Regions from separate parts of the Paenibacillus sp. FSL H3-0333 genome, predicted to be linked through region 2. Evidence: riboswitches for the same ligand, from Rfam matches in the RefSeq annotation. Region 2 holds a riboswitch; each other region holds the start of a gene.
The links. A riboswitch is a leader RNA that binds a small molecule or an ion and turns the genes downstream of it on or off. The one in region 2 is predicted to bind cobalamin.

Region 1: linked by a shared signal. The riboswitch ahead of MHH78_RS31700 (S-layer homology domain-containing protein) and the one ahead of MHH78_RS00045 (anaerobic ribonucleoside triphosphate reductase) in region 2 are both predicted to bind cobalamin.
Region 3: linked by a shared signal. The riboswitch ahead of MHH78_RS27465 (energy-coupling factor ABC transporter permease) and the one ahead of MHH78_RS00045 (anaerobic ribonucleoside triphosphate reductase) in region 2 are both predicted to bind cobalamin.

The regions. Positions count from the first base shown of each region.
Region 1 is NZ_JBBODG010000001.1:7,258,182-7,267,959, reverse strand. It holds gene MHH78_RS31705 (GAP1-N2 domain-containing protein) at 1-1,200, shown strand, start outside; cobalamin riboswitch at 2,512-2,704, shown strand; gene MHH78_RS31700 (S-layer homology domain-containing protein) at 2,918-5,089, shown strand; gene MHH78_RS31695 (DUF4430 domain-containing protein) at 5,546-6,400, shown strand; gene MHH78_RS31690 (energy-coupling factor transporter transmembrane component T) at 6,397-7,341, shown strand; gene MHH78_RS31685 (ABC transporter ATP-binding protein) at 7,257-8,924, shown strand; gene MHH78_RS31680 (ECF transporter S component) at 8,897-9,583, shown strand; gene MHH78_RS31675 (methyl-accepting chemotaxis protein) at 9,733-9,778, shown strand, end outside.
Region 2 is NZ_JBBODG010000001.1:2,706-12,483, forward strand. It holds gene MHH78_RS00010 (hypothetical protein) at 251-616, shown strand; gene MHH78_RS00015 (ASCH domain-containing protein) at 979-1,401, opposite strand; gene MHH78_RS00020 (YukJ family protein) at 1,499-2,245, shown strand; tRNA gene MHH78_RS00025 (tRNA-Thr) at 2,632-2,703, opposite strand; gene MHH78_RS00030 (DUF3800 domain-containing protein) at 3,066-3,803, opposite strand; gene MHH78_RS00035 (sugar phosphate isomerase/epimerase family protein) at 3,868-4,644, opposite strand; gene MHH78_RS00040 (MTH1187 family thiamine-binding protein) at 4,693-5,001, opposite strand; cobalamin riboswitch at 5,341-5,571, shown strand; gene MHH78_RS00045 (anaerobic ribonucleoside triphosphate reductase) at 5,881-7,866, shown strand; gene nrdG (anaerobic ribonucleoside-triphosphate reductase activating protein) at 7,863-8,390, shown strand; gene ssuE (NADPH-dependent FMN reductase) at 8,462-9,016, opposite strand; gene serS (serine--tRNA ligase) at 9,424-9,778, shown strand, end outside.
Region 3 is NZ_JBBODG010000001.1:6,221,874-6,231,651, forward strand. It holds gene MHH78_RS27450 (energy-coupling factor ABC transporter ATP-binding protein) at 1-755, opposite strand, end outside; gene cbiQ (cobalt ECF transporter T component CbiQ) at 768-1,556, opposite strand; gene MHH78_RS27460 (energy-coupling factor ABC transporter substrate-binding protein) at 1,553-1,846, opposite strand; gene MHH78_RS27465 (energy-coupling factor ABC transporter permease) at 1,846-2,610, opposite strand; cobalamin riboswitch at 2,899-3,092, opposite strand; gene MHH78_RS27470 (ArsR/SmtB family transcription factor) at 3,232-4,164, shown strand; gene MHH78_RS27475 (hypothetical protein) at 4,544-5,065, opposite strand; gene MHH78_RS27480 (DUF6171 family protein) at 5,299-5,574, opposite strand; gene MHH78_RS27485 (alpha-N-arabinofuranosidase) at 5,587-7,080, opposite strand; gene MHH78_RS27490 (peptide deformylase) at 7,266-7,682, shown strand; gene MHH78_RS27495 (hypothetical protein) at 7,679-8,656, shown strand; gene MHH78_RS27500 (5'-3' exonuclease) at 8,700-9,641, opposite strand; gene MHH78_RS27505 (arsenate reductase family protein) at 9,669-9,778, opposite strand, start outside.

The DNA of each region.
Region 1 (9,778 bases), 7.3 Mb from region 2:
GCGGGCAATGACAAGGAGACGGTGTACCGGTTCCTGGACTGGTCGCAGCACAGCTGGCTGTTCGCAAGCTCAGGCAAGAAGCTGTGGCCGAATTACAAGCGGGCCGTGCTGAGGTATTTCCTGAAGAGCGACCGCGAGGCGTTCAAGAACCGGGAATTCCGCAAAACCCATCTCGACACAGCAACGCCTGCCATGCAGACTGTCTACAATGAAGCCCGCGCCCAGCTGGCTTCGCCGCTGGCGCGGTGGGTCAGCCGCAGCCGATTTCAAATCCTGATCTCAGGGAGCATCCTCGGGATCATTCTGATTGCGGCGGTTATCCTGCTGAGCCAGCTAGGGGGACGCGGCAAGGATACAGCTGCGCCGGTGGCCAGCCCCAGCCCGCTTCCGGCAGTGACCGGGGGGGCCGCTGTAGCGGCCCCGGTCTCTGTCCGGCTTATCGGCGGTGATGCAGGGACTGGCGGGAATAGTAGCGGTGATGCGGGAAGCGGAGAAGCGGGTAAGAATAACGGCGTTAAGCTGTTGTTCAGCTTCACTGATGCTGCGGAATGCTCCGCCTTCAAGCCGGAGCGGATCGGCGTGGAGTCCGCCAGCGGCGTTACGGACTACGAGGTTAAGGCAACGGTTAGCGGTTGCCAGGTTGAAGCAGGCGCCGGAGTGGACGGCGGTGCGAAGGGTGAAGCAGGCGCCGGAGCGGACGGCGGTGCGAAGAGTGAGGCAGGCGCCGGAGTGGACGGCGGTGCGAAGAGTGAAGCAGGCGCCGGAGTGGACGGCGATGCGAAGGGTGAAGCAGGCGCCGGAGTGGACGGCGATGCGAAGGGTGAGGCAGGCGCCGGAGTAGACGGCGATGCGAAGGGTGAGGCAGGCGCCGGAGTAGACGGCGATGCGAAGGGTGAGGCAGGCGCCGGAGTGGACGGCGGTGCGAGCGCTGAGACAGGCGCTGGAGTAGACAGCGGCGCGGATAGTGGAGCAACCGCCACTCCAGCGGCGGCGGGGACTCCTCCGTCACGCGTCTACGAGGTGACGGTGGAGCTTTCAGCAGGCGCGAAGCTGGCGGCAGGTGATATGATCACCGCCGGAAGATACTCGCTGAAGCTGGCGGCAGATCCGGGCAGCGTCCCGGAGGCTACAGCCACAGCCGCGCCTAGTGCGGAGCCGTCCGCTTCCGCAAGCCCGGAAGCGGACAAGGACGCGGAATAAAACAGCGGCAACAAGCAGGCTGCGTAAGCTTTTAACTAACGCGATCGGATAATGCAATCGACTGACGCAATTGATTGCCGCTACCGGCCAACGCAATCGACTGACGCTACCGACTGACGCTACCGGCCAACGCAATCGACTGACGCTACCGACTGATGCTATCAACCAACGCAATCGACTAAGACTACCGACTGATGCTATCGACTAACGCTACCGACTGACGCAATTGATTGCCGCTACCAGCCAACGCAATCGGCTGACGCTACTGACTGACGCTACCGAGTGGCGCTTTTAACTAACGCTACCGAGTAACGCTCCTTAGTCATTCAGCCGACTCACACAACTAACTGACGGTTTTGAGTCGATACCAAGTGATGGTACTGAGTAGCATTGCTTACAGTGATAGGTGTACTCTGTACAACTAAAAACAGTGAAAGGGAAGGCGTGCTTCTCCTAACTGTATTCTGTACAACTAAATTTGCCCGAATGGGCGAAAAGCCGGGAACATAAGCATTTTAGGTGCACGAAATACAGCTAAAAGTACATTTGGCGGTAAATCAGACGATTTAGTTGTACAGATTGCATTTAAGCATAACGTTTGGAGTTAGAATAGTACCTTAGTTAGTCGGGGTACGGCAGCCCCCAGCAAGCTAGGGGATTAAATGAATGCTGATTAGTTAGAACCTGATGATCGACTAGCGGTAGCTGATCCGCTGGGCGCATATAGCGCGGCATGGTGGACTGGTCAGAGCCTGGTGCATACTACTTTATGTAGTACAATGAATTGCGCTCCGGCAGGCTGATACGAGCATAAAGTAATTAGTTAAGTGTGCTAGTGTCCGAAGGAAACTGCTCGATTGCACTTTGTACACTAGAATGAGGCATATCGAGCCTTATATGGTGTTCTGTTGTATTCGGTACATTAGATTTTGGGAATTTGGCCCGGCGGAGGGTTCTTTGCCACAATCGATTGTATGAAATGCAGCAGAATGCGTTATCGGCCGCTTTTACACGAATTCTAATGTACATAATACAATCGCCTGCTGCCGCTGTCTCCGCTAGTACCGCCAACGTCTTAATTAACCAGCAGAAGAATGACTCCATAGTCCTGAATAGTACGATGTGCCGGGGTAGCGGGCATGTGCTGTTCAGGATTTTTTGCTGCGGAATGGGCGGGGCTTCGGGGGGGATGGAATAGAAATAGCTTGTCTATAGACATACAGGGGAATAGTAGATATGATTGTTTCAGAATATTAAAATTTAATAAGCTTTGGGAAAAGGTGCAGATTGCCTCAGAGACCGCGCGTTGTCGCTAGCAGATGCTGGCAGGGCTATGTCTAATAGAGGAATCTGCTTAAAAGGGAAGCCCGGTGCAAGTCCGGCGCGGTCCCGCCACTGTAAATACGGAGCAACTCCTGAGGAGCCACTGTCTGCTAACGGGATGGGAAGGCGGGGGAAGCGGTGAAGTATGAGCCAGGAGACCTGCCTTTTTCGTTGTTGTTTCTATTCTTCGGGGGTAAGAATGTGGAAGCAGATGCTGATATTGGCGAGGGCTGTATATGCTGTATTGTATGTAGTGTGGGAGAGCAATCGGCTCCTTCAGCCGCCCTGTATTGTATTCTTCCCCGGCCGCCCTGCACAGGGCGGTCTTTAGGTTGCCGCTTTATCTGCGGAGGAAGCAGGATTCATCCATTCTATTTCAGGAAAGAGGTTAGTTATGAAGAACCATTCTCTATCATCCAGGTTCACACGGCTGGGACTAGCTGTCATTATGCTGTTCGCACTGTTGGGAGCAGCCGTAGCCCCGGCAGGACAAGCTGCTGCTGCACAGGCAGGCGGGACTTCCGCACCCGCGGTATCCGCTCTGCCCGCAAGTGAGGTAGCCAGCGTAACCGCTGCGGTCTATGCCACTGCGGAGCTCATGCTGAAGAACGGAGTCCAGTCGGACTGGCAGGCGATTGGCCTTGCGCAAGCAGGCTACAAGGTTCCTGCCAGCTATCTGAAGGCGCTTGAAGGCAAGGTGGCTGAGGCTAAGGGGGTTTTTGCCAGAGCTACGGACTATGCCCGAATCACACTTGCTGTTAAGGCACTGGGCGGCGACCCGGTGAATGTGGCAGGCTATAACCTGATTGAGAAGCTCTACAATCACGATGCAATCGCCGGCCAGACGCTGAATAATCCGGTCTATGCACTGCTCGCTCTGGATTCCGGCAGTTATACAATCCCGGCAAATGCGAAATGGACACAGTCTAAGCTACTGGCAGAGATTCTGGCGAAGCAGAACCCGGACGGAGGCTTTACTCTGACCACAGGTGCGAGTGATCCGGATATGACAGCGATGGTGCTGAACGCACTGGCTGGACATAAGCAGGAAGCGGCAGTGAATGCTGCTGGTCAGCGGGCGGCATCCTGGCTGGCTAAGGCACAGGACAAGAATGGCGGATATGGCGACAGCAGCGAGAGTGTAGCTCAGGCCATCATCGGTCTGTCTGCCTTCGGCATTGATCCGGCAGGAGCAGATTATACTAAGGGTAATATTAATCTGGTCAGCAAGCTGCTTGGCTTCAGCGCTACAGGCGGCGGGTTCGCCCACACCGCGGGCGGCAGCTCCAATCCGCTCTCTACAGAGCAGGCTTTGGAGGCTTTGGTAGCGTACAAGCTGTTTGGTACAGGCGGTAAGCTCTTTGATTTTAGCGGCACACCAGTGAAGAATCCTCAGGTAAGTGTCTCGGTTACAGTTGAAGGTCCGAATGGAACCTTGGCTGAGGGCAGCGTGTACGCCGGAAATGTGCTTACGGCACTGGATAAGACAGCAGCAGCCAAGCGCCTGGCTCTGGTCAATGAAGCAGGCAATTATGTGACGGGGATCGGCGGCGTGATTGCGGGTACTTTTGGCGGATATGATGGCTGGATGTATGTAGTCGCACGCGGCGGAGCATGGATCTATCCAAGTGTAGGGATGGGCGACTTCGCGCTGGAGGAGAATGACCGCATTGTGGTCTATTATGGCGGGGACAACACGCAGGTGGTTGACGCCGTAACCGTGACTCCCGCACAGCCGCAGCCTGGACAAGATCTGAAGGTGCAGGTAACCCAGAAGCAATGGGTCTGGAATGAGGCGACCTTCACCTCCGATCCGGTAACCTCACCGGCAGCAGGCGTACAGGTAACCATCGGCGGCAAAACAGCAGTTACAGATGCTGCGGGCGTGGCTGTTGTGGCCGGAGGACTGCCAGCAAATAAATATACCCTGACGGTTACGGGATATCTGAAGGATAAAACCCCGGCCATCGTGCGTCATACGGTTCCGGTAACAGTGGCTTCTGCGGCGGCGGACCGTCCGGCTTTTGGCGATGTGAAGTCGATCTCGCCTTGGGCGCTGGAGTCGGTATACACGGCGTATGACCGCAAGCTGATGAATGGTGTGAGTGAGGACAGCCTGCTGTTTGCACCGAAGAAGAATATTACCCGTGCTGAATTTGCAGCGCTGCTGCTGCGGTTAACCGGCAACGAGCCGTCTGCGGCGTCTTCCGCTGGGGCCTTCAGTGATGTTAAGGCCGGTACATGGTATTATGGAACAGTGAACCGGGCGAAGGAGCTAGGAATCATTAGCGGTGTGACGGCCAAGACGTTTAAGCCGGACGGGCTGGTTACGCGCCAGGATATGGCTGTGATGATGGTTAGAGCTTTTAAGCTGGATGCTACATCAGCCGGAGCAGGAGCAGGGGCTGGTAAATTCAGCGATGAAGATAAGATTAGCGACTATGCATTGTCCGCTGTCCGTACGGTGACGGGACTTGGATATATGAGCGGCACCGGCGGCGCATTCGAGCCTACTGCTGTGGTAACCCGTGAGATGGCTGCTGCTGTAGCGGTTAGATTGCCATAGTTGAGTAAGAGTAGGGGATGGTATATTTTGGTTGAAATTTCCATTCCACTGCAGGATGGGTGCTGTACGCTGGGGCGGACAATAAGTGGATAAATGACATCTAATCTGGCAGGATTTGCTGCAAAGCGGGAGTTAGTTGGAAAAACAACACTTATTCACGCTCGAAGCTCCCGTATGATGGGTTGTGGGCAGATATTAGATGCCTGAAATCCAACTAATTTCTATACAGGTGCGTAACCAGAATAATTAAGTGTAGAAAATCCAACTACCGCCCCCGTGCCGAATGAGTAGTTGAGGCGTATAGGGTTGTTGAAGCGTTGCAGGCTCATTAGACAGGCGATTTTGCTTGGAATTAGTTCGGATATGTCTTGAAAAGTAAGCATAAGGTGTATGAAGGAACGGGGAACAGGCTGACTGGCCCCCGTTCTTTTCCCTTTTTGTGGAGGTGTGCTGGTAATGTTCAATCTAGTCAAAAGAGGCCGGGGAAGGCTGGCTCCGCTGCTTCTCCTGCTGATCGTATTGCTGCTCCCCGGCTGCTCCTCTGGGCAGCCGGATCAGGCAGGCGGCAGCCCGCAGCCGCCTGCCGGGACCCCGGCCGCGCAGACGCCGCGGCCTGGAGACGAAGCGGCTCCGCTGCCGGGAGCCGCTGAGGGCACTGCCGTACCATCCGCCCCTGCGGAAGGTACGGCAGCTCCAGCGTCGCCAGGCGCAGCGGCGACGCAGCCATCGGCGGGCGCGAGCGAGCCCGCCAAGTCCCCGCCGTCGCCAGGCGCAGCGGCGACGCAGCCTTCGGCGGGCGTAAGCGAGCCCGCCAAGCCGGCGTCGCCAAGCGCCGCGGCGACGCAGTCATCGGCGGGCGCGAGCAAGCCCGCCAAGTCCCCGCCGTCGCCAGGCGCAGCGGCGACGCAGCCACCGGCGGGCGCGAGCAAGCCCGCCAATTCCCCGGCCGCCACACCCAAGCCGGACAACGTAGTTACCCTCTCCATCACCGGAGATGAGGAGCATGGCGTGATTCTGGCCGCTGCCCAGTACGAGATCAAGAAGGGCGAGAGTGTGCTGGACCTGCTGAAGCGGATTACACGGGCGCAGAAGATCCAGATGGAATATCAGGGCAGCAAGGCTTTTGCTTACGTGGAAGGTATAGATAATTTGTACGAGGGTGATCACGGGGCAGAGAGCGGCTGGATGTACAAGGTGAATGGAGAATTTCCGTCCAAGGCTGCGGGTAGCTGGATCGTCGAGCCCGGGGATACCATCGAGTGGCTGTATACGCTTGATCTAGGCAAAGACCTGGGGGCCAAAGCGCCATGAGCAGCGGCTTCCGTTCCATGCATCCGGTAGTAGCCCTGCTGTATTATGCAGGGCTGCTGCTGTTCGCTCTGCTGGTCTTCCATCCGTTATTTCTGGCTACCGAGATAGCCGGACTGCTGACGCTGCTGCTGATGCAGGGACAAGGGCGTCAGCTGGTGCGTAGCTTGCCTTTTATGCTGCTGATGGCAGCTTCCGTGGCCTTGCTGAACCCGCTGTTCTCACATCGAGGGGCGCATATTCTATTCTACTGGCTGGATCAGCCTATTACGCTGGAAGCTGTGCTGTATGGACTGATGATGATGACTATGCTGCTTACTATTTTTATCTGGTTTATATCCTACAATTACACGGTGACTACAGATAAGTTCATGTACCTGTTCGCGGCGGCTGCGCCGAGAACGGCGCTGCTGACGCTGATGGCCATCCGGTTCGTGCCGCTGTTCCAGCGGCGGCTGCGCCAGATTACGCTGATCCAGCGTCTGCGCGGGATAGATACCGGTACGGGAAGCCTTAAGAAAAGAATGACAGATGGAATGACGCTGCTCAAAGTGCTGCTGACCTGGTCGCTGGAAGAAGCCCTCCAGACTGGAGACTCCATGACAGCCCGTGGTTACGGCAGCACCAAACGCAGCACTTACACGATATACAAGGCCGATTTGCAGGATAAGCTGGTGATGCTGCTGTTAACCGTTAGCGGTGTGGTTACGCTGCTGTTCTGGGTGCAGGGCTACGGCAAGCTGGAGATCTATCCCCGGATGAGACCAGCGGACTTCGGCTGGCAGGAGGCCGTCATGTACGGCAGCTTCTGCCTGTTCGTGCTGATTCCTGCGGGGCTGGAAGGAAAGGAGAAATGGTTATGGAGATCCTCAAAGCACAGCAATTATCCTTCCGATACCCTGAAGAAGACAGGGACACGCTCCATGAGCTATCGTTCGTCATAGAAGAGGGGGAATTTGTCGTGCTCTGCGGCCCGTCCGGCAGCGGCAAAACCACCCTGCTGCGTCATCTGAAGCGGGAGCTTACCCCGGTAGGTTCATCCAGCGGAACCTTGACCTACAAAGGGCAGCCTCTGTCCGGGCTTACGGCAGCGGTGGCCGCCGGGGAGATCGGGATGGTCTTCCAGAACCCGGATGCACAGATTGTGATGGATACGGTCTGGCATGAGCTGGCCTTCTCCATGGAGAACCTGGGGCTGCCGCCTGCTGTCATGCGTACCCGGCTGGCGGAGATCTGCGGCTTGTTCGGGCTGGAGCCGCTGCTCTACCGTCCGGTACATGAGCTGTCAGGCGGACAAAAGCAGCTCATGAACCTGGCCTCAGTGCTGCTGCTTCAGCCCAAGGTGCTGCTGCTGGATGAGCCAACCTCCCAGCTTGATCCTGTTGCTGCACGGGAATTCATGATGGCGCTACAGCGGCTGAACGAGGAAATGGCGGTCACGGTGATCATCAGCGAGCACAGGCTGGAGGAGGTGCTGCCGCTGGCCGATCGGGTGCTGATGCTGGAAGACGGTAAGCTGCTGGCCGAAGCCGCCCCCCGCCTGTTCGCCCGGCAGACCGGTAGCGGGCCCTTGACCTCGGCTGGGCGCTACCTGCCAGCCGCCTCACGCCTGTACTTGTCGCTTGCTCCGGAAGCGGATTCGGCTGCGACGGAGAACATTCCGCTGACGGTGCGTGAGGGCAGACGCTGGATACATTCCCTGATGGCAGGAACGGACGCTGCCGCAGGCGCTGAACTGGTTAATAACTTGAATAGTCCCGCTGCAGCGTCTCTGCTCACCTGCCGCGAAGTGACCTTCCGGTATGAGAAGGAGGGCCGGGAGGTCCTGAGGAAGCTCACGCTGACACTTAAGCAGGGGGAGCTCCTGGCAGTCATGGGCGGGAACGGTGCGGGCAAGTCCACCCTGCTGCATGTGCTGAACGGGTTGATGAAGCCGCAGCGCGGCAAGATAGAGCTGGCCAAGGGCAAGACAACAGGTCTCCTGGCGCAGAATCCGCTGCTCTATTTCAGCTATGATACGGTGGCCGAGGAGCTGGAGCACATGGGCAGCTACGCCGGGCTATCTCCTGAGGCAACAGCAAGCCGGATTGAGGCTTTGCTCGAAGTGTTCCAGCTCCGGGAGGTGCTGCAGAGTCATCCGCATGACCTCAGCGGCGGGCAGCAGCAGCAGGCCGCGCTTGCCATGATGCTGCTGATGAAGCCGGATATTCTGCTGCTGGATGAGCCGACTAAGGGGCTTGATCCGGCCGCCAAAGACAGGCTGGCCGCCCTGCTTCAGCAATTGCGCGGGCAGGGGATTAGTATTCTCATCGTAACGCATGATGTAGAATTCGCGGCTAAGCATGCTTCGCGCTGCGCACTCCTGTTTGACGGGGGAATTACGGCAGAGGGCACACCGGCTGAGTTCTTCAGCAGCAATTACTTCTATACCACGGCAGTCAACCGGATAGTGCGGGACTGGCTGCCGCAGGCATTGACACTAGAGGATGTGATTCGCACATGGCCCGCTTCCGCATTCCGCTGCTAATTGCCCTGGGACTCTTCACCGCCGGGCTTGCGCTTACCGCAGCATTCACTGACCGGCATTATGTGCTGCTTAGCGTGGTGCTGCTGCTGGCTGCTCTCCTGCCGCTGTTCATCCGGCTGGAGCGCCGGCCGCTCCAGTCCCGTGAACTCGTGCTGCTGGCTGTATTGTCCGCTATTGCAGCTGTCAGCCGGATTCCTTTTGCTGCGTTGCCGGGGGTAAAGCCTGTGTCGGCCGTTGTCATCCTCTCCGCTTATGTCTTCGGGGCAGAGGCGGGGTTCGTTATCGGAGCAGTCGCTGCCCTGGTCTCTAATATTTACTTCGGGCAGGGGCCCTGGACGCCATGGCAGATGTTTGCCTGGGGTATGACCGGACTTACAGCCGGGTGGCTGCGGAGGAGCTGGCTGTTGCGCCGGCGGGCCGGGCTGCTGGTGTTTGGTTTCATCTGGGGGTTCCTGTTCGGCTGGATTATGAATATCTGGGTCCTGCTCAGTCTGCCGGATGCCTTAAGCTGGCGGCTGGTTGCCGTTACGTTTGCCGCAAGCTTTTACTTCGATCTGGCCCATGCCTTGTCGAATGTATTCTTCTTAGCGGTGCTGGCCGGAGGCTGGACCAAGGTGCTGCAGAGATTCCGCAAGAAATATGGCTTGCTTCAAGAGTGAATGGAATTAAAATTAATGGATATCGCTCTACCCAAACGATAATTTTCTTCTTTTTTCGACAAATTTCTTAGCAGGGCCATCAACAATTCGATGTTATTCTCCGATAATTAAGGTTACAGCTAGATATCGAGAAGGCGGGATAACAGGAAATGAGACATCTGAAGATTAAGCATAAAATGATTGTACTGATCGCAG
Region 2 (9,778 bases):
CAGAGCGGAACACTTAGAATGATCCCGAATACCAAACCACGGCGGAGGCTTCCTTCATGACTCATTGCCATTCTCCTTTGAGCTGATTTATTTTTCAATCTTTAATATTTCAATTTTAATATAAAATAATTCATCTTATTTTTTTGTGAAATATATCACATTATTTGAGTTAATTTATAAAACCCATTGATTATTTTTTGAAGGATGAGTTACAATGCGAATATACGTTCTCTTCGAGGGGTTGAGAAGGATGCAAAGAGCAGAGAGCCAGGACAACCTGCTGGTCAAATCCTATATTTTGCTGCCGCTTATTCTATCCGCCTTCGAGCGCGATGCTTCTGCTATAGCCTCAGAGCTGCGCACGCCTGCGCCTTATCTGGAGGTAATCCAGTCGGCCGCTCATGCCGCTTCTGCCGATCTGCGGGAGGTCCGTGCCGGAATGCGCGCCCGTGGTCTGAAGGTCTATGAGCAGCAGCGGCTGGAGACGGGTATTGAAGCCAAATTTGTCTGCAGGGGCTATCACGAACGGATGCTGCTGCTGGATGATGTGATTGCCGCCCAGGCCACTCTGCATATGCGCAGATATCTGGGTATGGAGAAGATGGAGCAGCGATAACAAAGAAGCCTGCCGCAAGCGGCAGACTTCTGCATGAAATGATCACCCGGATGCGGCTACATTAACAACGTCCAATACCCCAATGTGCCGCATATCACCACCACAGCTACCGGGTACAGGATTCTCCGGCTTACCTGATCCCTGAACGCAAGAAACAAACAAAGCATACAAAGCCATGCAATTAGAAGGCTTCCCATCTATTATGCATACGCTCCTTCCCGGCATTTCTGCCCCTCTCCAGCGGTAGACCGCCTCAGAGCACAACTCTCCTTATATATAGGAAGATTTCCCGCCGAATATCCCAATTATACCAGCTGACAGCCAATCTGGAGCAATTTTTCTTCACATTGCCGTCAAGAAATTCACAATTCCTCTTCCACAACAGGATATTCCCAGAAACCCAGACGTCCCTTAGCAGGTATGGGATGTACCAGCGGAACAACCTCCTCCAGCATCCAGGCATACCTTCCTTCGGCATAATTGCCGAATACGTATTCATTGCCGCCCGGCCAGCCTTGCTGCGCAAGCTCAGGCGTCACCTCACAGCAATCCGCAATGCGGCTGACTGCAATGATCTTGCCGGTTGGCAGGTTGTCCGCAGTGTAACCGTAACGTGCCAGCAACGACTGATACGGCTCCATCCGGCAGATCGCCTTATTCACCTGCATCCCGGCATGAATGGCTAACTCTCCCCGGTGGGCGGTCCGCCAGGTCCGGGTTTCGATTTGTTTCTCTCCCAGCGCAATTAACGTGGCCCACGGCTGGCGTATGGTCAGGCATTTCATAATGTAGCTTGCCTCCTCTGATGAACACCTTTTTACTCAGAATTACTATGGCCTTCTATGGGAAACATTAATAGCTAAGAAGGGGGACTGACGAACTATGGGTAACGGATTAGATCAAGGGTACGGGGTATTAAAATGCAAATTATCCAATGAGGATAATGTCTATAAGCTAGGTTACAAAAACAATCATATTCAGGTGCTGGTTGACGTTGAAGACGATGACCACAAAAAGTATAGATTGGCCATCAACATCCGATCAAGCAATAAAGCCGAGCATTTACCGGAAGACACTGCCAATCAGGTGCTGTATTATGTGGGCGAAGATTTCAAAGCGGAAGAAACGGCCCGTTGGCTCGCGCTTGAATCCGGCTTCACGAAGATCACCAGGCATAACCGGAGCCTTGCCCTTGATTATATCAGGGGAAACCTGGTGATTCCCAGTAAGATGGTAGCTCTGCCTAATACGAACCGGAATGAACCCGAAAACAGCGATCCCCGCAACAATCTTTATGATAAAATCACCTCTTATCTCAAGGAGGCACAGGAACAGGATGCAACCCTGTACGTATTCGGCGAGCCTTGGGGACCCGAAGAGGATAAGTCCGATAAGTACTTCGGCTTCTCCCCTGGGCAGGGCGTCCATAATATTCATATGAACCAAGGCAATGCGGGCGGGTACGCCAGAGAAAATGGCACGTGGCAAGACGGCGGAGTGCTTATTCATTTCGAGAATGAACACAGATGGGTGGCTATCTTCCTGGCCTTCCAATCCCAATCCTGGTGTACTAACGGCCAGGGAGATGCCACCAAGCCGGTTAGTGAATGCGGTCATAATCACGCTTAAGGCCAAGAACAAAATCACCCTGCGGGTGAATGAGATTACCTGCGCGCAAACACAATGTATGCTGTTTTCCACATACATTCGGGCCGTGTGCCTGCTTGCAAGCACAATGTATGCTGTTTTTCACATACATCGGGCCATGCGCCTACTTGCGAGCATAATGTATGCTGTTTTCCACATACATTCGGGCCGTGTGACTACTTGCGAGCACAATGTATGCTGTTTTTCACATACATTTAGTCCATATGCCGCTGTACCAGCCAATTGTATACGGGTTCATTCACTTTACACTCACCTTTTCCACAGCAGCAGGATACTATAGTTTCCTATACAATAAAAAAACGCGGTCCCCAGAACCGGAAGGCCGCGTCAAGCTTAATTCATTAAAATGCTGGTGAAGGGAATTGAACCCCCGGCCTACGCATTACGAGTGCGTTGCTCTACCCCTGAGCTACACCAGCTTACAGACGTTTGCGTCTGCCAAGCAAAAAATATTATAACTCTTCCAGCGGAAAACGCAAGCCCTTTTTCAGTAGTGCGTATGATAATTACATTTTGTTAAAACAAAAAGAAGCGCCTTAAAAGGCGCTTCCATTAAATAAGAAGAGAGCTTTCGCAGTCCCCTTAAATCGTGATACCTTAGAGAGCTTTCGCAGTCTTAGATATCATTTATATTAGTATTCGTCGACTTGCTTTAATTATACATGTCTTTTTGTACAAAGAAGAGCTTTCGCAATTCTTATGAGGTAGAGAATGCAGGGAGAGCTTACGCTATCACCACAAGAAATATTTTAACTCAAACAATTATCCATGTCAATGTACATTATGGAATTATTTTCAAGCCAAACCGTTCTTTTTTGTTACAGCCTCCATCGTATGCTTGATTTTCAATCATATCAAGTAAACCATATGTCCTAAGTGGTTTCCCGGAAAGCTTTCTATTCCACGTGTTTGGTAATAAGTCTGCAATTTGCAATCCTATTATGTTATCAGGTTTATAGCCGAAATTTATTGTACTCAGCCTTTTTTGTACAGTTTTATTACTGTAAAAAAGAGTTCCTTGAGCCATAAGATAATGGAAATGATATTGTAATTGTTGATCTTTTTGATCTGGATCAGCATTAGTTGATTCTAAATAAATTGAACCTTTACCATCGTTCATTTCAAGATAGTGAACAAAATTCTCCATAATTATTTGAAGAGCAATGAAATACTTATCACGTCCATTAGTATATAAGCTTTGGCAATCCTTCTCATGAATGCTGACTCCAAACACTGGGAGATTATAATGCTTGAACATCCTAGTAATATCACCCCAGAAATTTTCAAGCACATCATTATCTTGAAAGACCCTAAATGGGGTGGCGGATTTATGTCTATTGATATCCATTTCGTGAATTATGACTTTTTCATCCCCAAAGTACTTATTCTTTATTGAATTGACATAAGGGATAATATCCATTTCATATTCGCTTTCTCCAATTGCAAATCCCATTAAGCTAAAATGATCAAAATGACCACCTGTGAGAATTTCATCTAAATAAAGCGTATATCTCTTCATTATTTTTATGGACACCCCTTAGATATATCCGATACCCTACCCCTGATATGCATCGGCTTAAACACTACTGCATCAGCCCCAGCCCGCGGAAATAATCCAGCGCGAGCTTAGCGCTTTCGAGGGAAGATACCTCATAGGCCTCCTGCTCTACAATATAATAGAAAATTCCGCTCTGCTCCGCTATCTCGAAGACGCTCCGGAAATCGACTTCTCCCTTCCCGAGATCGGTCTCCTCATGGTCTGCTCCGAAGTCCTTAATGTGAACCAGCGGAACACGGCCGGCGTACCGTGACACATAATCAACGGGCCGGGCTCCACCCCTGTATACCCATCCCAGATCAAACTCAGCCAGCATATGCTCGGCAGGAATCTGCTCCAGCCAGATATCGATGACCGCCTTGCCGTCAACCTCTTTGAATTCATAATCATGGTTGTGGTAGCCGTACTGCATCCCCGCCGCCCGGACCATCGCGGAAGCCTTCTCCAGGAATGGAATGATTCTCGTTACATCCTCTATGGAAGGATTCGGCGGAAGCGGTGCCGACGGGGTGATTATATATTGCAGTCCGAGCTCTACCGCGTATTCAATCTCTTTGGCTAAGGCCTGTTCCATCTTATCCAGACTGCTGAAGTCCAGGCCTACATGCGCCGAAGGGGCCGCCAGGCCAAGTTCATCCAGCTTACGGCGCAGTTCCCCTGCAGATACACCGAAATAACCGGCGAATTCCACTGCCTGGTACCCCATCTCTGCCACCTTGGCCAGTGTGCCGAGGAAATCGCGTTCCGTCTGGTCACGCAGTGTATACATTTGAATTCCGATCTGCTGAGCTACTTCTGCCATGAATAATCCGCTCCTTATTATCATTTCTGATTAGATACTGTATTCCCGCTACTCTCCCTGTAGCTTGCGCTCCACGGATTCCAGCTTGCTGCGACTGGTCGAGATCTTGTCGCGCCGGTCATCGATCTTGAGCGAGGTTGAGACTCTCTGCGCCCCGGCGGTGAACGGCGACTCGTGCAGCGCTTCTACCGCAGCCAGAATCCGCGCTACCGGCCCCTCAATAATCGTACCCATAGAAGTTAGCTCGTAGGTAATGCCCTCCACCGTCTCCAGCACGCGCTGCATCTCGGCCACATAGCTGCTGAGACTGGTGCTGCCTGTCCCAATCGGAATAACGGTCACTTCGCCAATTGCCATTGTGAACTGCCTCCTAATGATCTGATGTGCCTGCCTCTAACTTATCCTCTTATTGTAACGCTTCGCCAGGCTTGCTACAAATCACCTGCACCCTCTCTATTCTATTAATATCCGTCAAAATGATTACCAGGATTAGACGCACTCTATTTATGGATTCTTTGTGGCGTATTTTCGGAGATTTTATGAAAAATTCAAGGGCGATTCATAGGAAAGTTGTGGATTACCTGTGGACTAACTGTGGATCAGCTGTGAGTAAAAGCGCCGAACCCGCTCCCCGTGCGGGATTGCAAAAAAACATTTACAAACACAATATATTGCGGTAGCTTTAATAGATAACAACAAAATATAGTAGAAACGGGCGTTTCGCCCCTTGTAATAGAGGTGCGACTTAATAGGGAAGTGCGGTGCAAAACCGCTGCGGTCCCGCCACTGTAACCGGATGCTCCCAGGGCGCGATGCCCAGGGCCGCATTCTCCGGCTAATTGCCACTAAGGGGCGGAATAAGCCCCCCGGGAAGGCGCCGGAGGAGTTGCCGGAAGCCAGGAGACCTGCCTGTTTCGGTGGCACCGCTTAGACTCCTGCGAGGAACAGGGAAGGTGTCCGTATGCGGCCTGCAACAGCAGAGTTAGCCTTCCGTCAATCGGGCCAGAGGCTGCCGATACCTGAGGACGATCGGGGATTATTTTCAGGTATCGGCTCTGTGGAATATACAAGAACGGGCGTAAGCTATTTGCCCCTTGTCTGCTCGTATATTCCACCCAGACCACAGGCAAATTTCCGCTTCCCGGATCTTTGCATCCTGCATTCGGGCATTTCCGGCCTTCCCGGCCGGAGGTGCTTTTTTAACGCTTACAATACCCGAGAGGAGAGAGTTATATAATGACGCTGCTGGAGAAACGTTATAACGAAGGACAAGCTGCACAGGAGGATCTTTTGGAAGAGGTCATTCATTTGGGACGGGATATTATCGACAGCCGGGATCTGGATCTGCTGCGCGAGAACGCCAACCTGAACGGGGAGAGCTTCTCCGGCAAAATGAGCAAGTTCGGCAGTGAATACTCCAAATGGTACGCCCGCAACTTCACCATGCCGCCACAGCTGGTACAGGCTACCCTGGATAATGTCGTCTATGTACATGACCTTGATCAATACGCCATTGGAACCACCAACTGCATCTTCATCCCGTTCGAACGGCTTCTCCGTGAAGGCTTCAACACCGGCAACGGCAGCGTACGGCCTCCCAACTCGATTATGACGGCGATGTCGCTGGTGGCGATTATTTTCCAGTCGCAGCAGAATGCGCAGTACGGCGGCGTATCCGCCAACAAGCTGGATTATGATCTGGCCCCTTATGTGACCAAATCCTTCTCCAAGCTCTTCCGCAAAGGTCTGGAGTATTTCGAGGAGAATGCAGAGGTGTCTGAGCTTGGGGAGATTACGATGAGCCGCAGCGATCTGGCTGAGCAGTATCCGCGCGCCTTCCGTTTTGCCCTGAAGGAGACGCAAAGTGAGACCCTGCAGGCCGCAGAGAGTATGGTACATAACCTGAATACGATGTCCAGCCGCTCCGGCGGCCAGATTCCTTTTACCAGCATCAACTACGGCACCTGTACCTCCCCGGAGGGACAGCTTGTGATCAGCTCGCTGCTGACGGCTACGATGAACGGACTGGGCAGCGGGGAGACGCCGGTGTTCCCGATTCAGATCTTCAAATGCAAGCAAGGTATCAACCAGCAGCCGGGGGACCCCAACTATGAGCTGTTCCTGAAGGCAGCGGAGTGCTCGGCGCGCAGATTGTATCCGAACTTCGCCAATCTGGACGCTCCGCTGAACATGCAGTATTACGATCCGGCTGACCCGGATACCGAGTTCGCTACGATGGGCTGCCGGACCCGTGTGCTCGGCGACCGCTTCGGACGCAACCACTGCTCCGGCAAAGGCAACCTGTCCTTCAACACGCTCAACCTGGTGCGTCTTGGACTGGCCCACGGCACGATAACCGGCCGACGCCTCGCTGCTGATGAAGAAGGGTTCTTCGACGACCTGAATCACTATATGGATATTGCGCTGGACGGCCTGCTACACCGCTTCCGTATCCAGGCTTCCCAGAAGGCCAAAGCCTCCGATTTCATGATGCGTGAAGGCGTCTGGGAAGGCGGCGAGCAGCTTGCACCTGATGACAGTGTGGGCGAACTGCTGAAGCACGGCAGTCTGTCGCTAGGCTTCATTGGAATGGCAGAATGCATGAAGGCCATGTACGGCAAGCACCACGGCGAAGATATGGAGATTCACGCCAAGGCTGTAGCCATCGTCCGCCACATGCGTGAATATTGCGACCGCAAGAGCGAGGAGCTTAACCTCAACATCACCTTGTTCGCAACACCGGCCGAAGGTCTCTCCGGCAAGTTCACCAAGATCGACCGCAAGGTGCTCGGTTCTATCCCTGGGGTAACCGACCGTGAATACTATACGAACTCGTTCCACATTCCGGTCTACCATGAACTGAGCGCAGCCAAGAAGATCAGCCTGGAAGCCCCGTTCCATGAATATTGCAACGCCGGAGCGATCTCCTATGTCGAGCTGAACGGCAATGCCCGGAGCAACCCTGCAGCCTTCGTCAAAATCATTAAATATGCGCTGGAGCAGGATATCAGCTACTTCAGCATTAACCATCCGATTGACCGCTGCTCCGGCTGCGGCTATGAAGGGGTCATCGGCACGAATTGCCCGACCTGCAATGCCCATGAGGATACCACCCATATCCGCCGTCTGCGCCGGGTTACCGGGTATCTGACCGGTGACTATCAGACCCGCTTCAATGCCGCCAAGCAAGCCGAAGTCCGGGACCGTGTTAAGCATCTATGAACATCTGCGGCTATTACCCGGAGTCGATCAATGAAGGGGAAGGCCTGCGGGCCGTCCTCTTCATCAGCGGCTGCCGCCACCGCTGCCCGGGCTGCTTCAACCCGAAGACCTGGAACTTTAACTACGGGGAGGCTTTTACCCCGGAGCGCCGGCGGGAGATCATAGAAGAGATTGCAGGCAATCCGCTGCTGGACGGCTTGACGCTGGCGGGCGGGGATCCTTTTTTCTCGGCTGAGGAGGCTGCAGACTTCATTCACGAGCTGCGCGCCGAACTGCCGGACTTCCCAATCTGGATCTATACCGGTTATACGTACGAGGAGCTTACGGCTTCCCCCGGTTCAGCGGAATGGAACCTGCTGGCCTTGTGCCAGGTCGTGATCGACGGACGGTTCGTCGAAGCGCTCAAAGACCTTACCCTCTCTTACCGGGGAAGCAGCAACCAGCGGATCATTGATATTCCTGTGAGTCTGGCGGGAGATAGGGTTATTCTGTGGGAGCCGGAGCTGAGCTTTCAAGGGGTATAAAAATAACAAAGGCACTAAACTCCCGCTACCGGGTGGTTTAGTGCCTTTTATTGGTTCGGACCGGGTACGACTTATTGCCCTGCCTTGCGCCCCGCCTTATGCTCCGTCTCTTCCGCCAGCTCCTCCAGCACACTGTTCAGGCGTAAGCGCAGCTCTTCAGCCAGCTCAACTACGCCCTGGTCGTTACGCACCGCCTGCGAGTCTACGGCGTAGACGCCGCCAAGAATGTAGCGGGCACCCAGCACAGACAGTACCGGCTTCAGTGCATAGTCGATCGCCAGCAGATGAGCGAGACTTCCACCCATGAAGAGCGGGAGCACGATTTTGCCGGCCAGTCCTTTTTGCGGCACCAGATCCAGGAAGGTCTTCAGCACTCCCGTGTAAGAAGCCTTATATACCGGACTGACTACGATTACCGCATCAGCTTCCGCTACGAGCCCATTCGCCTTGACAATGGCTTCGCTCTCGAATTTGGTATGGATCAGATCCTCCGCAGGCAGCTCCGCCACATTGATCCGCTCCACTTCAAACCTGCGCTCCCGCAAGGCATTCTCTGCATACTCAATCACGGCATTGATCCGTGAGACCAGCGAGGGTGTTCCGTTAATTACGACTATTTTGGCCATTTCCGCACCTCTTCCGTCCGCATAATAGGATAAACCGGGCTGCTTCGCCGGGCATCAATACTTTAAATTAGTAATAATCCTAGCAGAGTACAAGGAATATTGTCAAACCCCTCTTATGCTTGCAAACCGCTGCCGCTCTGGTTATAATAAACGGCAAACCTATATCCCGACCAGGCCAACGACCGGCATCCAACCGCGAGGCGTCTGCGACCGGAGCAGCTTCCTGTTCCCTAAGTTTACCGGGTTTCGCCCGTTACCGCGAAGACCAAAGAGGGCCTGATTCCGCGCTGCTTAGCTGCTATACGCGAATGAGGTCAACCTGGGTGGCACCGCGAGCTGACGCTCCTCGTCCCATGGATGAGGGCGTTTTTTGCGTTTTTTTACCCACACTTAAGGAGCGGATGCAGATGTTGGATATGAACTGGATCAGGGAGAATGAGGACATTGTACGGAAGACAGCCGAGTGGAAAAGATTGAAGTTCCCCCTGGAGGAACTTCTGGAGTGGGATGACCGGCGGCGGCTGGCCCGCCGGGAGACGGAGCAGCGGCGCGCGGAGCGCAACGCGCTGACGAAGGAGGTCGAGCGCCTGCTGCGCGGGGGCGACGTTTCGGGTGGCGAGCTGGCCAAGGAGCAGGTGCGGGTGATCAACGGCCAGCTGACTCTGCTGGAGGCGGAGCTTCTGGATGCGGAGCAGCGCTGCGGCGAGCTGCTGCTGCTCGCGCCGAATCCCGTGTCGGCGGATACGCCGATCGGGCCGGATG
Region 3 (9,778 bases), 6.2 Mb from region 2:
AACCATAAGTCAGCCAGCAGCGGCAGTCCCAGCCCGATGGACAATAGCTCTTCCCGTCCCGCAAAAATCTCCTCCGGCGTCCCCGCCGCCCGGCATCTTCCATGCTCCAGCACAATAATCCAGTCCGCCCAGCGGTAGGCCAGGTCCATATCATGCGTAGCCATAACTACGGTTGTCCCTTTATCATGTATGGCTTCAAGCCCCTTCAGCATCTGCGTTTCCGATAACGGGTCCAGATACGAGGTTGGCTCATCCAATAGAATCAGCTCCGGCTCCATAGCCAGTACACCGGCGAGTGCCGTGCGTTTCTTCTGGCCCAGACTAAGCTGGTGAATCGGTTTATCGCCCAGACCGGATAGATTCAGCAGCTCCATGACCTCCCGGCAGCGCGCAGCGATAGCCGGTTCAGCCATGCCGCTGCCGCGCAGCCCGAACGACACATCCTCCAGCGGAGTGCTGAGGATCAGCTGCTGCTCGGGGTCCTGGAAGACCAGGCCCACTTTCCGCCGCAGAGCGGCCAGCTCTTTTTTGGAGTAGGATAACGCCTTCCCTCCTTGCACAACCGTCCCCTGCTGCGGGCGCAGAATGCCGACGGCATGCAGGAACAGCGTCGATTTGCCCGAACCGTTATGACCGAGCACCGCCGTCTTGCTGCCTGCGGGGATGGAGAACGTCAGTTCATGCAGGGCAGGCTCCTTCGTATCCGGGTAATGGAACACCACTCCGTCACAAGCCAAGCTAGATTCCTGATCCATGGGTGACTCCTTTCATGTGTTAGTGATAAAGTACGCCTTAGCCAGCAGCAGTAGCGCAATACCGGCATAAGCCTGGATTGTATAGCGCCGCGGCACAGGACGCGCCGTATAAGGCGGGAGAATAATCTCATCTGTGAATCCGCGGGCCAGCAGCCCCTGCGATAATCCGTAATACCGGTGCATCGTGTTGCCGAACAACGCTCCTGCCATAGCCGCAGTCTCCCGCATTCTGGCCTTGTAGCCCCGGCGGCCTCCGCGCAGCCTGCGGGCCAGTAGCAGACCATGCGCTGCATCACTCAGCAGGAATAAGAAGCGGTACATAATCAGCATCAGCTCCAGGACAATCTGCGGCATCCGCAGCCTGCGCAGCACCTGCAAAAGCTCACTGAACGGAGTCGTAAACATCAGGAAGAAGAAACAGCTCATGCAGGCAGAGATTCTGGCCAGCAGCTCCCCTGCCCGCTGAAGTCCCGCTGCTGTGACATATACCGGCAGGTTCAGTCCCGGAAGCGGGAATATCCCTGCCTCTCCCGCAGCCGGATGCCCGAATTCCACGAGCAGCGCCGGTACGCTAAGCGCATAGAACAGCAGCGCTGTGCCGAACAGCATGCCATAAGCACGCAAGGGAATTCGGGCCTGCAATATACACCAGGACATCATCCATAGGGTAATTGCAGCCTGTAGTACCGGATGTACGGTGTAAGAGAGCAGGAACATCAGGGCTGCGAACGAGCTTTTCCACATCGGGGACAACTGGCGCAGAGCATTATTGTAGGAGAGAACGTCAATCCGCCGGATCACTTGCTGCTATGCTGCTTCGTCCCGCCTTGCTTGCCCTTGAGCAGCCCCAGGGTATAACCGATTACACCGGCACCAATCGCGGCCTGCAATGCAAACAGCATACTCTCCGTCTCACCCGGCAGCTCGGTCAGCGGCTTGAACCACGGCTTATAGTCAGGATTCATTTCGGTAATCACACCTTCAGCCGCATCATCGGCCCCGCCGAATTCCCCATTAACCAGCAGCAGCGGCAGAATGACCAGCAGAATAACAACCAGCAGCATCAACCCATTTTTCCATTTATTGCTCATTAGGCTCTTCCTCCGTTCACCTTGCGTTTCAGAAGCGACAATTCATTCGGGCTATACGATTTCAGCCAGTTCCAGAGCAGTACCGTCAACAGCCCTTCACTGATGGCCAGCGGGATTTGCGTCACGGCAAAGATGCCCCCGAATTTGAGAAAAGATGCCAGCACGCCGCCATCCGCCGCCGGAAAAGCCACCGCCAGTTGGAAGGAAGTCACTACGTACGTACTCAGATCAGCCACCGCAGCCGCACAGAACAAGGCCAGCTTCTCGCGGTCCGGCATTTTCATCATCAGCTTATACACTGCATAGCCGGCAAAAGGACCCGCCACCGCCATCGAGAACGCATTGGCCCCGAGCGTAGTAATCCCCCCGTGCGCCAGCAGCAGCGCTTGAAACAGCAGGACAATCGAGCCGATTACGCTCATGGGCAGCGGCCCCAGCATTACCGCACCTAGTCCGGTACCGGTGGGGTGGGAGCTGCTTCCGGTCACGGAAGGCATTTTGAGCGCAGACAGTACGAAGGTAAACGCCCCGGCCAGACCCAGCAGCAGCTTCAGCTCCGGATTCTCCCGGGTCATGGCTCTCAGCTTGAAGATTCCAAGGACAAAGAACGGGATAAACGCCGCCCACCAGAACACCGCCCAGCCAACCGGCAGGAATCCTTCCATAATGTGCATCGCCCGGGCCGTCCCCGGTTCGTTCAGCATAAAGTACACCGTAAATCCGGCAACCAGTGCCGCAAAGCTCCACCATCTGTGCTTTTTCATTTGTCACCCTCCATGTTTGTTGATTTCCCATTACAGATCATAAAGCCCAAAAAACCCACCCTAAAGGGTGGGAGTGTATGTACGCAGGCAAGTTCGATAGAGCGCGCAGCCGCTGCCAAGCGAAACAAGGTGCTTCTCATCGTCCCATCACTATGGGCCGTGTCCCCTTGTATCCCGCAGCTGTAAGCCGGGTGTCATCTCTAAGATTCCAAGATTCCTCCGGTCCATCAGGGCAGAACGCCTCTTCTCATTAACCTATCCGTACACCGCTCCTATCCGCGTAGAGTCGTGGTGTGCGTCGACAAGGTAGGTCTCCTGGCTTGGAATACAGGCGCCGCAGACTTCGTCTTCCCCGGGGCATCCCGAGTGACCTCATGAAGTGCAGCTCTTCCATACAGTGGCGGGACCGCTCGGGAGTTGCACCCGATTCCCTGTTATCCCTTGCCGCTTCCGGCAAGAGCACCTTGTTTCATCGCTAATTCATCTCACATCATAGCGGACAGAGATTAGCCTGTCTGTGATATAAATTGGAAAAGCTGGCCTGCAGCCAATCATAGCTTGTAGAAATTTTATTTGAGTAATATAATTATTAACTATATAACCTGAACGTGGAGGCATCCGATGAAACTTGATCTAACCGAACAATCCCTGCCCGTGTACGAGGCCCTGTCCAGTACCGTGCGCCTGCATATGCTGCGGCTGCTGTCCGATAAGCCCATGAACGTGAAGGAGCTGGCCGCAGCCCTCAAGCTCAGCAGTGCGATTATGACCATGCATGTGCGCAAGCTCGAAGCCGCCGGGCTGATCCGCAGCCATATGGCTCCCGGCAAAAGCGGCCTGCAGAAGATCTGTACACTGGCCGCCGACGGGGCTGAGATTGTTTTTCCGGGACAGGCCCGGACTCCGCGCAGAGGGTACCGCAAGGACATCCCTGTAGGCCATTATTCCGACTTCCAGATCGAGCCTACCTGCGGACTGTCTACGACGGAGAGGGTCATCGGGCACTTTGACGATCCCCGTTATTTCTGGGACCAGGAGCGGGTGAACGCCGGGATTCTCTGGTTCGGCAAGGGGTTCGTCGAGTATAAAATCCCGAATTTTCTGCTGTCGAGCCAGCAGCCGGAGGAGCTTGCCATCACGATGGAGATCGCCTCCGAAGCCCCGTCCGTCAACAACAACTGGCCGTCGGATATTACCTTCACACTGAACGGACAATCGCTCGGCTTCTGGACCAGCCCCGGTGACTACGGAGATAATCCGGGAAAATACACCCCGGCCTGGTGGCCTGCACTCACCAATCAATACGGCCTGCTCAAGCAGCTGCGGATTACGCAGACGGGCACTTTCATGGATGGGCAAAAGCTGTCGGAGGTCACCCTGGATCAGGTAGGCATCCGCAACAAACAATGGACCTTCCGGCTCTCTGTCGAGGAGGATGCCGAGCACATCGGCGGCCTCACCCTGTTCGGTAAAGGCTTCGGCAATTACAACGAGGATCTGGTGTTTGAGTTGTTTTATACAGATGGTGTGGCAGATTTGCCAGGTTCTTTATAGAAGACTGCTTAGTGGGTGTGTAGAAGGTAGGTAGGTAGTGGAGATAGATTAGTTAGACTAATTAGGTTAGTTTTCGTTTCAGCTACTTTTAGAGCTAATACTCCTCATTTCTGCTTAACGCCCACTTTCGGCCGAATCAGGTGCATTAGTGCTCCTCATTTCCGCTCAAGGCTCACTTTTGGCCGATTCAGGTGCACTAGTGCTCTTCATTTCTGCTCAACGCTCACTTTCAGCAAATTCAGGGGCATTAGTGCTCTTCATTTCCGCTCAATGCTCACTTTCAGCAAATTCAGGGGCACTAATGCCCCTCGCAACATCCATCCACCTTCTAACCGCACTAATGAGATTTATCCCTCTCTTTTCCTCCTCCAGCCCACTTTCACGCCGCATTAGAGGGATTTATACCTCTCATTTCCTCCTCCAGCCCACTTCCCGCCGCATTAGAGGGATTTATCCCTCTCTTTTCCTCATCCAGCCCACTTTCCGCCGCATTAGAGGGATTTATACCTCTCATTTCCTCCTCCAGCCCACTTCCCGCCGCATTAGAGGGATTTATCCCTCTCTTTTCCTCCTCCAGCCCACTTTCCGCCGCATTAGAAGGATTTATCCCTCTCTTTTCCTCACCCAGCCCACTTTCCGCCGCATCAGTGGGATTTATACATCTCATTTCCTCATCCAGCCCACTTCCCGCCGCATTAGAGGGATTTATCCCTCTCATTTCCTCCTCCAGCCCACTTTCCACCGCATATGAGAGATTTATACCTCTCATTTCCTCCTCCAGCCCACTTCCCGCCGCATTAGAGGGATTTATCCCTCTCTTTTCCTCACCCAGCCCACTTCCCGCCGTATTAGAGGGATTTATACATCTCTTTTCCTCCTCCAGCCCACTTTCACGCCGCATTAGAGGGATTTATACCTCTCATTTCCTCCTCCAGCCCACTTTCCACCGCATTAGAGGGATTTATACATCTCATTTCCTCTTCCTCCCCCTCACCTCCACAACACAAAAAAAAGCCCCTCCAACTGCCGCATTGTGCAGGTTGGAGGGGCTATCGGTGATCGATCCGTCTCTTATGGCAAGAGCGGCTTCTAGCCTATCTTTTCGCCTGACCCCTAGCCGTTAGGCGTGGGCCGTCATTCCGCCACTGGCTGCCACTTTCCGCCGCCCGGCAGCGGACAGCTGCGGGCCTTCAACCGGGCTACGACGGGAATGATACAGCCGCAGGCGGTACAGGTCACGCCATCCTGCAGCTTGGGGCAAGCCCCGCAAAGCGCAAGCCGCTCGGCATAGACCTCGTCTGAAGCGGTATTGCCGGGGTTGAACATGGAGGACGCCAGAATGCGGGCAATCTGTGCTTCCGTGACCTTGTACTCCTCCCGGCATCCTTTGCAGGCTGAAGTGGTTGTCATGCAGTTCTCTCCTTAGGCTTGTGGAGTGATGGCCAGTACCGTTACCGACATTGGCGGCAGCTCTACAGTCAGCGTATCCCCTTCAAGCTTGAAGGCGCTGAATGCCTGCGGTGTTACAGCTTCCGGCTGCTCAAAGCTATTGTGGGCATCGATGGAAGCTCCGGCCAGCGTTGTTCCGCTTACGGATGCTTGACCAGCCAATCCGCGCAGGGCAAGCGGCAACACTGCCGATGATGCGTGATTCAGGTTACACAGGCTGACATGAATGATGCCCTCAGCATTGACTGAAGCCGAAGCCGATACTTCAGGAATCTCTACGCCTTCATAGCTGTATACCGGGCTGTCCACAGTCAACTCCAGCAATTCTGCATCCTGATGCACCTTGTACATGTTGAATACATGGTAAGTAGGAGTCAGGAGCATTTTCTCGCCTTCGGTCAGAATAACAGCCTGCAGCACGTTCACGGTCTGGGCAATGTTCGCCATCCGTACACGGTCACTGTGCTTGTGGAAAATATTCAGCGTCAAGCCGGCCACCAGCGCATCGCGGATCGTATTCTGCTGGTAGAGGAAGCCCGGGTTCGTACCCGGCTCAACATCATACCAGGTGCCCCACTCGTCAACGATCAGGCCGACTCTTTTCTCAGGATCGTATTTGTCCATGATGGCAATATGGCGGGTAACCAGCTCATCCATGAATAGCGCCTTCTTCAACGTTGTGAAGTATTCGTCTGTTCCGAAGCCTGTAGCCGCGCCCTTATGATTCCAGTCCGAATTAGGCAGGGTGTAATAGTGCAGGGTAATTGAATCCATGAAGCGGGTAGCTTCACGCATCAGCACTTCCGTCCAGTTATAATCATCCGCATTCGCCCCGCAGGCGATCCGGTGGATCTTGTTGTCTCCATAGTTACGTACATACGTCTGATATTGGCGGTACAGATCAGCATAGAACTCAGGACGCATGTTGCCGCCGCAGCCCCAGTTCTCGTTGCCCACGCCGAAATACTTGACACTCCAGGCATCTTCCTGGCCGTTCTTCTGACGCAGCTCAGCCATTGGCGAGACTCCGTTGAAGGTCAGATATTCCACCCACTCGGACATCTCCTGAACTGTTCCGCTACCTACGTTACCGTTGATGTACGGCTCGCAGCCCAGCATCTCGCAGAGGAGCATGAATTCATGCGTACCGAAATGGTTGTTCTCTACCGCGCCGCCCCAGTGTGTGTTGATCATCCGCTTGCGCTCTTCGCTCGGGCCGATACCGTCCTTCCAGTGGTATTCATCGGCGAAGCAGCCGCCCGGCCAGCGCAATACCGGAATTTTCATTTCTTTAAGCGCTTCCACTACGTCGTTGCGGATACCCTTGGTGTTCGGAATAGGGGAATCTTCGCCCACCCAGATGCCTTCATAGATACAGCGTCCAAGATGCTCAGCGAAATGTCCGTAGATGTTGCGGTCAATCTTACCTTTGCGGATGTCGGTGTTCAGTACAATGCGTTCTGCCATGGGAAGTTAACGCTCCTCTTTAAGTTAATATATTTGTTAATCATTTAATACTTATATTAACATTATAATCAAGCTTCCTCTAGTTCGTCAATCTTTATCTTAAGCAGCACCTCTCGCATTCCCGCATTTCACTTCCCCGCCAAAAATGATATTATGGACACACAAATACAGCATAATTGGAGAGTATGATGATTAGACCTATCAATAAAGATATATCGCTTCTTAGCCAGAAATCTGCGCCGGCCACGGAAAAGGATCTGCCCGTGTTAATGGATCTTGTGGAGACCCTGAACGCTAACTCCGACCGGTGCGTCGGCATGGCTGCGGACATGATTGGCGTCAACAAACGCATCATTGCCATCCGCGTGGAGCAGCAATTAACCCTTTCGATGATCAATCCGGTGATCGTCAAGCGTGCCCGTCCTTATGACACCGAGGAAGGCTGCCTGTCGCTCGAAGGCGTACGTCCTGCGAAACGATACGACTATATTGAGGTAGAGTACCTCGATTATAATTTTAAAAAGCACCGGGATAGCTTTACCGGATTTACGGCGCAGGTTATCCAGCATGAGGTGGATCACTGCGAGGGTATTGTCATTTGAGCCGGGACCTGAGAGCGATAACCTTCAGCAAGACGGCCGCCGAGCAAATTCTGAGGAATGAGACCGATACCCGTACGCTTTTGTCAGAATATCCGGAGTACAAGGAAGAAGTGCTGCTTGAGATCAATGCCCTATCGAGCCAAAAGCGCGCCAACCTGATCCATAATCTGCTCGCCAGCTATACCAGCAGCGCCAAAATAGCGAAGAACAAAATTGTCAAAAGCGGCTTTAATCAAACCACTATCAACGCTTTTCTTCCTAATATTATTAAAGCCCGCTTTGCCATTTATCTGATCGAACAGCTGCAATTAGCGGTGTCCGCCGAATCAGCCTCCGGGCCTGTCCGGTTCAATCTCTGGGACGGTTATATTCTGCAGAAGCTCCTGTTCAAGGAAAAGCTTGTACGCAAGCCCGTATCACTCCCCCTGTTCCGGGTATGCTGGAAGCTGATTATCCGCCCCAAAATGCTGATGCCGCTTGTCAATAAACAAGGGATCTACTGCTTCTATTCCCGTTCGTTAATCAAGCGCCTGTCGGCTCTAATCGGGGATAAGGAGTGCCTGGAGATCGGCGCGGGTGACGGTACCTTGACGAGATTCCTTAACGATAACGGCACGCCCTGCCGGGCAACCGATGATTATAGCTGGGCGCATTATATCACCTACCCGGATTTTGTGGAAAAAGCCGATGCCAAAGCCGCCCTGAGCAAATACGCTCCTAAGGTTGTGCTTTGTTCCTGGCCGGTGCCCGGCAACCCGTACGAGAAGCATGTTTTTAATACGGATTCTGTGGAGCTGTATATTGTAATCGGCACAAGAGATATGGCGATCACCGGTGACTTCGACGCGTATGATAAGGCTAAGCATTTCAGCATGGAGCTGAATGAGGAATTATCCCGCCTGCTTGTGCCGCCCTCTGAGGATAATGCGGTTTATCTCTTCACACGCAAACAAGACAGTACACACTCACGATAGGTGAGTATCTACTGTCTTGTTTGGTTTGCTGTCTATTCCGGCCTCAGCCCAGATCCCCCAGCTCAATCTGCACGATCCCCCGGTCATCCCGCACCTCGGCGATTCCGCCGATCAGATGCATCAGGCTGCCGAACTCCAGCTCCTGGAACTTGCGTGCCGCCGTATCCCGCTGCAGCTCCCAGAGACATTCGGCCAGCTCGCAGACTACAGGCACATCACAGCGGATCTCCGCCAGCTCGCGAGAGAGATGCAGCATGTCGAGATCCGCTTCAATCTTGGCACGTACGCCCTTGGGCAGCAGATGCAGGTTCTCAATGACCCCTTCTACCGTGCCGTATTCGGTCAGCAGCTTGGTGGCCGTCTTCTCGCCTATGCCCTTCACTCCAGGATAATTATCGCTGGTGTCGCCCATGAAGCCCTTAAGGTCGATCACCTGCGCAGGAGTGAGGCCCCGTTCTGCCAAAAGCTCAGCCGGATCATACACTTTATAGTTAGAGCGGCCTTTTTTCATAATCACGACCTTGACGCTGTCATTCACCAACTGGAGCATGTCGTGATCCCCCGTCAGAATATAGACCTCCGACTCCCCGCTGTAGCACGAAGCCAGTGTACCGATGCAGTCATCTGCCTCGTATCCGACCAGCCCGATATTCGGCACGCCCAGCTCTGCCACAACCTCCTTCACGAGGTCGAACTGCGGGATCAGCTCCAGCGGCGCGTCAATCCGGTTCGATTTGTAGCCTTCGTACTTCTCCGAACGGAACGTGCCCTTGCCCATATCCCAGCAGCAGACCACATGTGAAGGCTCAAACGTACTTACCGCATCGAAAAAATACTGCAAAAATCCATACACCGCATTCGTCGGCAGTCCGGCGCGGGTCTTGCGGATATATCCACCATAAGAGGTAGCATAAAAAGCGCGGAACAGCAGAGCCATTCCATCGACAATCATGACCCGGCCCTTCATTTCTGTTGCTGTGCTCATGTGTAACCTCTCCTTGTATTCCTTAATTTAGGCGTTGCTCCAAGCTTCGGCGTACTGGTCTTCCTTGTAGCCTACGGTAACCTTCTTGCCGTCAGTGACTACCGGACGCTTAATCAGCATCCCATGTGCGGACAGCA